DNA from 2 places in the uncultured Caballeronia sp. genome. Region 1 is predicted to be linked to the other one. Evidence: riboswitches for the same ligand, from Rfam matches in the RefSeq annotation. Region 1 holds a riboswitch; the other holds the start of a gene.
What was found. A riboswitch is a leader RNA that binds a small molecule or an ion and turns the genes downstream of it on or off. The one in region 1 is predicted to bind cobalamin.

Region 1 (4,710 bases):
CGAGCCGCATGCCCGACGCATCCAGCAACATTCCAGACGGTCCCGCCCGGAGTTCAGCTTTTGAGCGTTGGGCATCGACGGTCTATTTCATCGTCGGGCAATTCGGGTGGTTCGCCTGCGTGCTGAGCGCAGCGCACGATGTCCCGTGGATCGGCGTTGCCGTCACGCTGGTCCTGGTCGCCGTGCATCTGGCTCGGGTGGACCGGCGAGTGCCGGAGCTCAAGCTGCTGGCGAGCGTGATTGCGATCGGCGCCGTTTGGGAAAGCGTGCCGGTCGCGGCCGGGTTGCTGGTCTACCCGAATGGTACGGTCCTTCCCGGCGCCGCACCTTACTGGATTCTCGCGTTGTGGGCGCTCTTCGCCGCGCAATTCAATACGACCTTCGGTTGGCTCAAGTCGCGCATGCTGCTGGCTTCGGTGTTGGGCGCGGTTGCGGGGCCTTTATCGTTCCGGGGCGGCGCTGCGCTGGGCGCGGTCCGGTTCGCGCAGCCTTTGGCGGCGACGCTCACGCTGGCTGCCGGTTGGGCGGTTTTGCTGCCCGTGCTGATTCTTTTGTCGCGACGCTGGGATGGGGTCCACACCAATGCGTGACTGCTTGTCAATCTGGAATAGTCCTTGCTAGGTAAAGGTCATACGACTTACGGATATTCCAGGGCTTTATCCATGACACGCCAAACCGAACACCAGCTCAGCGAATCGAGTTGGCTTCCCCAACGCGATGTTGCGACGATTGCAAGGCAGGCATGCTCCGACGCGATTCCCGTGTCTTCGACCGGCGCGCGGGGCGCGACGCCTCCCGCGACTTACTTCATCTCGGTGCTTGAACTTGCCACTGGCGAGAAGCTCGGTAATAACGAACGGCTTCGCGCTATCGCCATGCTCGAAGCGCATTTCGCTGCTGGCCGGCCCCGCACGCTGAACGAGGCGGTCCGGATCTGCGCGGGCGCGATCGATTCATCGACGCTTCGGCGCATGGCGCGGGGCGCCGGGGCCTGATCAGATGGACGATTTGCAGCGCAGACGCCATGTATCGTCCGCGCGGGTCAGCGTGACTGCAGAAAGCGGCTCCAGATCCATCCGATAAACCGTCGTAAGCGGTGCGTCCAGCACCACGGCAAGCACCACCTTGATTACGATGGCGTGCGTCACGATCACCGTAGTCCCGTTATCGCGCTGTTTGTCGAGCGCGCGTCGAACCCGCCTCTGAAGGGCCTCCAGGCTTTCGCCGCCATGCGCAGCGCTGTCCGGTTCCGACAACCACGCGCTCAATGCGTCGGTCTCCTCGTCGTAGATCTCTTTCAAAGAACGTCCTTGCCAGCAGCCATGATCCAGGTCGCTCCACTGCGCATCGGTCGACATTTCGATGCCAAACGTCCGTCCCGTTTCCACGGCGGCATGGGACGGGCTCGTGATGACACGGTCGGGCACATAAACCGATGCAAGCGCCGAAAGACGCGGGCGCTCGAGATGCTCGATCGGATCATGGAGCGTGGGAAACATGCCGGTTTTCATGGCGTGCGTTGCCGCGTGGCAAAGCAGGATCAGTTCGTTTTTCATGGTTTCCGGATTCGCTTCAATGATGCATTGCTTTACTTTCGGTGATCACATCTTAGAATGGCAAGCTTGCAGCGCGAGGAAGCCGGTGAAAACCCGGCACGGTCGCGCCACTGTAAGCGTGCCGAGTGCGTTTTCATCCTTGAATCAAGGTAAAAAAACCATTCGACGCATGCAAGTCAGACCCCCGCTGCAGCCTTTCTATTTTCTTACGGGACGCGCTTATCCCTCGGAGCTTTCATGAATCAAGCCAATCCAACGGCGAATCTGTCCGCCATGAATCCCGCATTTGATGCACCCGTACCTATTCCGGTGCGTGAGGTGCTGCCTTGGGCGGTGTTTATCGGTCTGCTTTTGTTGATCGCAATTTATTTCGTGGGCGCGGAGCAAGGCGCAACGTCGATCTTCCAGGGCATGTATATCCACGAGTTCGTGCACGACGGTCGCCATCTGCTCGGTTTCCCCTGCCACTGAGACAGTCCATGATCAGAAATCTCCTCATACGCGGCATGATCGCGGGGCTGGTCGCGGGCCTGCTCGGTTTCGGGTTTGCAAAAACCTTCGGCGAGCCGTCGGTGGATCGTGCCATTGCATTCGAATCCCAGCAGGAACAGGCACATGAGCAGGCGGAAGCGGCCGCCGGGCATCCGCACGAACATGGCGACGATGTCGAACTGGTCAGCCGCGGCACGCAAGCGGGGCTAGGTTTGCTGACAGGCGTCTCGGTGTTCGGTACGGCGCTGGGCGGTTTGTTCTCGCTCGTGTTCGCGTTTTCGTATGCGCGGCTCGGTGCGTTGCGCGCCCGCGGAACGTCAGCATTGCTCGGCGTGTTCGGCTTTGTGACGGTTGCAATCGTGCCGTTTCTCAAGTATCCGCCGAACCCGCCGGCCGTGGGAAATCCCGAGACGATTGGCGCGAGAACGGCGCTCTTTTTCGGCATGGTCGCGATCTCACTCGTGGTGGCCGTGTTCGCGGTGCGGTTTCAGCGCCGCATGCAGCCGACACACGGCAACTGGAATGCGTCGCTGATTGCGCTCGCGGGTTACATCGTGCTGATGGGGCTCGCTTACGCTGCGTTGCCATCGATCGATGAAGTACCGGCGAAGTTTTCGGCGACCTTGTTGTGGAATTTCCGCGTGGCCGCAATCGGCATTCAGGCGGTGATCTGGACCACGCTCGGTTTGTTGTTCGGCGTGCTTGCACAGCGTGAAGTGGAACGTGTGCCCGCGCGGCGTGTAGCAACGGCTTGATCGATTAAGATTCCTGGTACGAGAAGGGCGGCTCGCGAGCCGCCCTTTTTTATGCCGCTGCTTTTCTGGCCAGCAAGGCAGGGAAGAGGCCGAGCTTGTCGGCGTCGGGCAATGTCTTCCATGCCTTGATCTCTTCGCGGCTTCTGAAGCAGCCTTCGCAATAACCCGTGGTTTTATCGAGGCGGCATACGTCCGTGCAGGGTGAACCTACGGGCTGAAGCTGGCTCGCACGTTCGATGGTGAATGCGAGTTCAAGCGGCGGTTTTACAGGTGTTTCCAAAGGCATTGTCATAGCGGTTCGCCACGGAAAAGGGCGGCAGCTGCCGCCGGATTCGTCGGCCAGTAAGTGTGCATGTAGGTCGCGGTAATCGGGCCTTGCTGGTAGAAGGCTTCGCCTTCCTTGCCCGTGGTTGCGTGCGTTGCGTTCAGGACAGGTGCCATGTCGGTCGTCACTGACGAGTAATGGAATGTGTGCCCTGTACTGACGCCGTGACGGCTTTCGATGCGCTGCATAGCGAGGCGGGAAAGGCGTTTTTGCATCTTCGCGTGGCCGGGTAAGAGGCCGAGCATGGTGTGCTTTGCGCCATCTATATCGGTCAGCGACTCGAGAAGATACAGCATGCCGCCACATTCGGCGACCACCGGTTTCCCTGCTCCGACATGCGCGCGAATCGATGCCGCCGTCGTCGCATTCGCGGCAAGGCGCGCGGCGTGGAGTTCGGGATAACCGCCCGGCAGATAAAGCGCATCGGCATTGAACGGTTCATCGGCCAAGGGAGAAAAGTGCGACAGCGTTGCGCCCATCGATCTGAGCAGATCGAGATTGGCTGGGTAGATGAACGAAAACGCCGCGTCACGCGCAATGGCAATATGCAGACCTTCGAGCAAACATGGTGGCTGTTCGCGAGGTTCCTCGGCGAATTCAACTGAAGGAGGCAACTCGCGCAACGTAGTCTCGCCGATGGCGTCCGCGGCGCGATCCAGCCGTGCATCGAGGTCTTCGACTTCGGCCGCTTGCGTCAGACCGAGATGACGCCCGGGCAGCGCGACGTCGTCCATGGTCGATACATGTCCGCAATAACGCACGCCCTCGGGAATCGCTTCGCGCAGCATTTGCGCGTGCCGCTCGGATGCCACGCGGTTCGCCAGCACCCCGTAAAACGGCAGGTCGTCACGATACCGCGCGAGCCCGAACGCCACCGCGCCGAAGGTCTGCGCCATGCCATGCGCGCCGATCACGGCCAGCACCGGTACGCCGAATGTCGCGGCAAGATCGGCGCTGCTGGGGGTGCCGTCGAAGAGACCCATCACGCCTTCAATCAGGATCAGGTCGGCCGTTTGCGCGGCTTCTGCAAGCAACGCGCGGCAGCCGCGCTCGCCGACCATCCAGAGATGCAATGCATAAACGGGCGCGCCCGATGCGCGTTCGAGGATCATCGGGTCGAGGAAATCCGGGCCGGTCTTGAACACGCGCACACGCCGGCCGAGCCGTCTGTGATAGCGCGCAAGCGCTGCGGTCACGGTGGTTTTACCCTGGTTCGATGCAGGCGCGCTGATGAATAAAGCAGGACAGGCGCGCACGTCAGAACTCGACGCCACGTTGCGCCTTGACCCCTTGCTCGCGATACGGATGCTTGACCGGCCGCATTTCCGTCACGAGGTCGGCCGCTTCGACCAGCGCTTCGGGGGCATGACGGCCTGTCACGACCACATGCAGCATCTCGGGCCGTGCGTTGAGCACGCCGAGGACTTCATCGAGCGGCAGGTATTCGTATTTCAACACCGTGCAGAGTTCGTCGAGCACGACCATCTGGTACTCGCCGCTTTCGATCATGGTGCGCGCCGCGTCCCAGCCCTTGCGGGCGGTGGCGATATCGGCGTCGCGATTCTGCGTGTCCCAGGTGTAG
Region 2 (5,860 bases), on a different contig from region 1:
CTTGCTTGAGCGCTTCGCGGCCCGCTGTTCCGGCGTCATTCGAGAACACGAGGTCATCGATCACGTCCGTCATGCCGCATGCGTGGATCACGCGCACAGCCAGTTTTTCGAGGTCGGGGGGAATCGCGTCGAGGTTCGTTTCGGCGCGAATGGTCGCGAACGACGCACGATAAATCGCCTGCCCGTCGCGGATGTAATCAAGCATCAGTGGTGCTCCGGGCGAGCCAGCGGGCCGCCTCTTCAATGGTTATGTGCCGGGCGACCGGTTCAGACGCTTGCGTATATACATCGTAGCGGCCGGGCGCGACGGCGAGCAGGGTTGTGTCGACGTGTTGAGCCGCCGCGCAGGAACGCGCGCATCCGCTCAAGTGGACGTTGCCTGTTTCGGGCATCAAGGACGCAAGTTGAAGCGCGTCCGCCTTGGTATCGGAGAAACCTTTGGCGCAGCCTTGCGAACCCGTGCATGCGATGAGGCGCGCGAAGGGCTCGTTCGGCGTGGTTGCGAGGTCGAGCGCCTTGAGCCGGTCGATGGTTGATCCGGCGTCTGCCACAGGTATGTCAAGCAGCATCACGCTTTGCCACGGCGTCATGCGCATGCGCGGCGCGATGTCGGCGAGCGCCCGGAGCGTGGTTGCATCCAGACGGCCCAGCGGTATCTGCGCACCGATGCACACCGCGCCTTCGTTGCGTTGCGGATGCACGCCGAAACGCAGTTGTGCATTGGACGAAGGGCGACGCCAATCTTTTGTGTCTTGCTTGAGCTGGAAATCGAGTTTCTGCTGCACGCGGTCAAGAACCGCTTCGGCTGAATACGTCTGCAGCAAGTCCCGCATTCTCGTCTGCTCCGGCAGCGCAAGATCGAGGAATGTATGCAACACCGCGTTCATCAAGTCGGGGACGTGCACGGACTCGACCGACGCGGCCGCAGGCAAATGCTCCGCGGAAATCGGTGGACAACCGCCAAGTCCGAATGCAAACCGGTGCGCCGATAGCGCCGAAAACCAGACATCGTGAGGATGATCGAGCATGGCAAGACGCTCGCCGCCGTCGAGCATGATTGCAAATTTCGGCGATAACTCGCGCAGACGCGCATCGTGCTGCATTTGTTCGAGCAACACGCGAGCGATCGGCGTGACGTCCACAATGGCATGCGGATCGAGACCGGCGAGCGGGCTGACCATGAGGTTGCGCAGATCGTCCGCGTCCTGCGTGGCGGGCCCCAGCCCCGCTTCGATCAAACGGGAAATCAACGCATCTTCAGCGTCCGGCCGCACGCCTCGAATCTGCAGGTTCGAGCGATTCGTTGCATCGATGACACCCGATCCGCACGTCATCGCCACATCCGCCACCACACGCGCCTGCGCCGCGCTCATCTCGCCGCCGGTCAGGCGAATGCGGCACAGGCCGCCGTCGCGCGCAGGCACGATCCGCATCAGGCCGGGACATGCCGATGGCCTCGATGCCGGTACCGACCCGCGTTCAGTAGTGAGTGTTTGCGATGCGTTCAAAGCGTGACCCGTCCGGTCTCGCGCGGCGCCTCGACCTTTGCCTTGTCAGCAGCACATGAAAACAGGCAGGATCGCGGCATCGGTACACCCCGCCCGATGTTGGCTTGCACGAAGAATTCCGGTCGGCAGGTCTCTTGGCTGGCAGGTCGCCGCCCGCGCCGGCCTTCCCAGTCGAAACCAGTGGCAGTGGAGCGCGGACTCGCTGCGTACAATTGCGGGGGCAGCCACAGTTTCGCTGTGTTCCCTGTTAGGCCCGTGAGGGCACCGACTAAACGCGATATTATGCCCGTTTTTGCAGCCGACAAAACCAATCGCCGCATGGCTCGGCAAGCGGCCGGGCAGCGTAACCTGCAAATGAATCATGCGAGGATCGGCGGATGGCAACGTGGTTGACGGTAGTGGGAATTGGCGAGGACGGCTGGCATGGGCTCAGCCGGACGTCGCACGAAGCGTTGCTTGCCGCCGATATCATCTTCGGTGGCAAGCGCCATCTCGACCTGTTGCCGGAGCAGATTTCCGCTGAGCGCCGCGCGTGGCCCACGCCGTTTTCGATAACGCCGGTGTTCGACTATCGCGGCAAGCGAGTCTGTGTGCTCGCAAGCGGCGACCCGATGATGTTCGGCGTCGGCGCCACGTTCGCGCGCGAACTGGAGCCCGGTGAGTTCACCGTATTGCCTGCGCCGTCATCGGTGTCGCTTGCTGCAGCGCGTTTGCGTTGGGCGATGCAGGATGTGGCCGTGGTCTCGCTCGTCGGGCGTCCGATCGCAGCGCTTGGCGTTCGCCTTCATTCCGGCACGCGCATGCTCGTTCTCAGCAGCGATGGTTCAAGCCCTTCCGAAGTCGCGCAGTTATTGAACCGGCGCGGCTTCGGCGCCAGCCGGATGAGCGTGTTCGAACATCTGGGCGGCGAGCGTGAACGTCGCACTGATGGCATCGCAAACACGTGGAACCCGCAAGCCGATATCGCTGCGCTGAACCTGGTGGCGATCGCCTGCATTGCGGATGCCAACGCCTTGCGTCTGCCGCTCACACCCGGTCTTCCCGACGACGCGTACCAGCACGATGGCCAGCTCACCAAACGCGACGTCCGCGCCATCACCCTCGCGCGGCTCGCCCCCGAACCTGGCGAATTGCTGTGGGACGTGGGCGCGGGATGCGGTTCGATCGGCATTGAATGGATGCGCTCGCACGCTGATTGCCGCGCCATCGCGATCGAAGCGGATAGCGGACGTCAGCGTTTTATCGAACAGAATCGTGATGCGCTTGGTGTGCCCGGACTGCAACTCGTGGAGGGCGAAGCGCCGGCCGCGTTGATGGGGTTGCCATCGCCGGATGCGATCTTCATTGGCGGCGGTGTAACCGCGCCCGAGATGCTCGATACATGTTGGGCGCGTCTGACGAAAGGCGGCCGGATGATCGTCAATGCAGTGACGATCCAAAGCGAGGCGACGCTCGTCGCGTGGCGGGCGGTGCATGGCGGCGAGCTGACGCGTATAAGCGTGGCGCACGCGCAACCGCTCGGCGCCTTCGATACATGGCGTCAGGCGCTCCCCATCACGCTGCTGAATGCAGTGAAATCATGACGCGCGTCCTGCTGCTCGGCGGCACGGGCGAAGCATTGACGATCGCGCGGCGTCTCAGTCCGGAACACGTCTATAGCCTTGCTGGACTGGGACGCACGCCGGGCGATCTCGTGTGTCGCGTGCGAGTTGGCGGGTTCGGCGGAGTGGAAGGGCTGGCGGCTTTTATAAAAGCAGAATCGGTTGGTCTGATCGTCGATGCAACTCATCCCTTCGCCGCGCAAATGAGCCGTCATGCCGCCGCTGCTTCAGGCAACGCGCGGCCAAGCTATGATGGGCGCTTCGCCGTGCGCCGTGGCAACCGGGATCGGACGATGACTGGCGCCGCGCCTCTGACTTTGCATCGATCATGGCAGCCATCGCGCCATACAAACATCCGTTGTGGACGCTCGGCCGCGAGCCGCTCGATCATCTCGACGAGATCCCCTCCGGGCAACACTGGACCATCCGTTGCCTCGATCCCCATGTTGGCCACGCACGCGCGACGATCATCGCGGCGCGCGGGCCGTTCTCGCTGGACGGCGAGCGCGCTTTATTCGACCAGCAAGATACCGATGTCCTCATCAGCAAGAACAGCGGCGGCGCGGCGACCGAAGCGAAACTCGCGGTCGCGCGTGAACGCGGTCTGCCCGTCGTGATGCTGCAACGTCCGTCACTTCCTCAAGTCGAACGCGAATTCACCGATACGGCCTCACTCCTGAACGCGCTCGACGCTTTACGGAAAGCCCCTTGAATGACGGTCTATTTCATTGGCGCCGGACCCGGCGATCCCGAACTCATCACCGTGAAAGGGCAGCGTCTCGTGCGCTCATGTCCCGTCATCCTGTATGCCGGGTCGCTGGTGCCGGAAGCGGTGTTGAGCGGCCATCGCGCGGAAATCTGCGTGAACACCGCCGATCTTCACCTCGATGAAATCATTGCGTTGCTCGAAACCGCGCATGCCAAAGGGCAGGACGTGGCGCGCGTTCATTCGGGCGATCCGTCGCTGTACGGCGCGATCGGCGAACAGATTCGCCGTCTGAACGCGCTTGCCATTCCCTATGAAATCGTGCCGGGCGTGACGGCAGCGGCGGCATCGGCGGCGGCGCTCGGGTGCGAATTCACGTTGCCCGGCATCTCGCAGACCGTGATCCTCACGCGCTTTGCGACGAAGACATCGATGCCCGAAGGCGAGCAACTCGCCGATCTCGCGCGCCACCGCGCGACCATGGCGATTCACCTGGGCGTGCGCCATATCGAGCGCATCGTCGCCGACCTGATCCCGCATTACGGCGCGGATTGTCCCGTTGCCGTGATCTTCCGCGCGAGTTGGCCCGACGAAGAGAAAGTGCTTGGATCGCTCGCGGATATCGCTGTGAAAGTGCTTGAAAAAGGCATCGAAAGGACGGCGTTGATCGTGGTCGGGTACGTGCTGAATGCCGAGGGATTCACGGATTCTTCGCTGTACCGGAAGGAGCCTTGAGACATTGAAAAAACGCCGCGCGGTTTCAAAGGCGCGCGGCGTTCCCACGATCAACGCACCAGACTCAGCACGTCAGGCGCGTTTCTTCTTCGCCCTGCGCGACAGCATGTTCAACCCCTCGACCAGCGCCGAGAACGCCATCGCCGCGTAGATGTAGCCCTTCGGCACGTGAGACCCGAACCCTTCGGCGACCAGCGTCATCCCGATCACCAGCAGGAAGCCGAGCGCGAGCATCACCACGGTCGGGTTTCTATCGATAAACCGCGACAACGGACCCGCCGCGAACATCATCACGGCCACCGCTGCAATCACGGCGACGAACATGATGGGAATGTGTTCCGTCATGCCGACGGCGGTCACGATGCTGTCGATGGAAAACACCAGATCCAGCACCAGGATTTGCCCGATCGCCGCCAAGGGTGTGATCGAAGCGGTCTTGGCCGGGCCGCCGGATTCGCCGGAATCATGCGACACGTGATGATGGATCTCCGTGGTCGCCTTCCATACCAGGAACACGCCGCCGGCAATCAGGATCAGGTCGCGCCACGAAAAATCATGCCCTAACGCCGTGAAAATCGGCGCCGTCAGCCGCACGATCAGTGCGACCGTGCCGAGCAAGCCAAGCCGCATGATGAGCGCGAGCCCGATACCCAGGCGCTGCGTGCGCGCCCGGTGCGCTTCTGGCAATTTGTTCGTGAGAATGGAGATAAAAATCAGGTTGTCGATGCCGAGCACGACTTCCATGACAACGAGTGTCGCCAGGGCCGCCCAGGCGGTGGGATCGCTGGCAAGCGCTACGAGGTAATCCATGAGATGTGAGGGTTGTCCGGTTATAGGTCACGAATTTCACGCAATCATACGCGACGTTCGCATCGATAATGTAAGCTAATTGAAATGTTGAGAGTGCTTCGAGCTGAAAAAAGTTCTCCATCATTTCTAAGCGGGCACCGGCTTCGAAAAACTTTCTCGCACAAATACGGGTAAACTCTCGTGCCGCACGCTATTCCTCAGTTGGAAGTTGGAATCGCGCCTTTCACGTTCGCTGCCCGATCCGGCAGTCTTTCGGGTTACGCATGCAGGGAAAATCGCAACGACTGGTTGAGCTGGACTTTTTTCGCGGCCTCGTCCTGCTCGTGATTCTTGTCGATCATATTGGCGGCAGCATGGTGTCCCGCATGACCCTGCATGCATTCGCTCTTAACGATGCCGCCGAAGTCTTCGTTTTCCTCGGCGGTTTTGCGACTGCCACCGCCTATGCATCGATGTGCGCGAGGCGCTCGGAATCCGCCGCCCGCGCAAGATTTCTCCGC

Region 2: it holds a riboswitch for cobalamin, as region 1 does, so the genes downstream of both, cobG (precorrin-3B synthase) here and ACFFAR_RS24140 (CbtB-domain containing protein) in region 1, are expected to answer to the same signal.

The regions. Positions count from the first base shown of each region.
Region 1 is NZ_CAXTGZ010000444.1:13-4,722, forward strand. Features, by position in the region: partial or broken gene ACFFAR_RS24125 (DUF2878 domain-containing protein) at 1-590, shown strand, start outside; gene ACFFAR_RS24130 (hypothetical protein) at 663-995, shown strand; gene ACFFAR_RS24135 (histidine phosphatase family protein) at 996-1,556, opposite strand; cobalamin riboswitch at 1,609-1,763, shown strand; gene ACFFAR_RS24140 (CbtB-domain containing protein) at 1,794-2,027, shown strand; gene ACFFAR_RS24145 (CbtA family protein) at 2,036-2,803, shown strand; gene ACFFAR_RS24150 (DUF1289 domain-containing protein) at 2,853-3,095, opposite strand; gene ACFFAR_RS24155 (cobyrinate a,c-diamide synthase) at 3,092-4,384, opposite strand; gene cobO (cob(I)yrinic acid a,c-diamide adenosyltransferase) at 4,386-4,710, opposite strand, start outside.
Region 2 is NZ_CAXTGZ010000065.1:1,173-7,032, reverse strand. Features, by position in the region: gene ACFFAR_RS06715 (precorrin-8X methylmutase) at 1-205, opposite strand, end outside; gene cobG (precorrin-3B synthase) at 198-1,508, opposite strand; cobalamin riboswitch at 1,615-1,792, opposite strand; gene cbiE (precorrin-6y C5,15-methyltransferase (decarboxylating) subunit CbiE) at 1,886-3,091, shown strand; partial or broken gene ACFFAR_RS06700 (cobalt-precorrin-6A reductase) at 3,088-3,821, shown strand; gene cobM (precorrin-4 C(11)-methyltransferase) at 3,822-4,550, shown strand; gene ACFFAR_RS06690 (TerC family protein) at 4,623-5,360, opposite strand; gene ACFFAR_RS06685 (OpgC domain-containing protein) at 5,624-5,860, shown strand, end outside.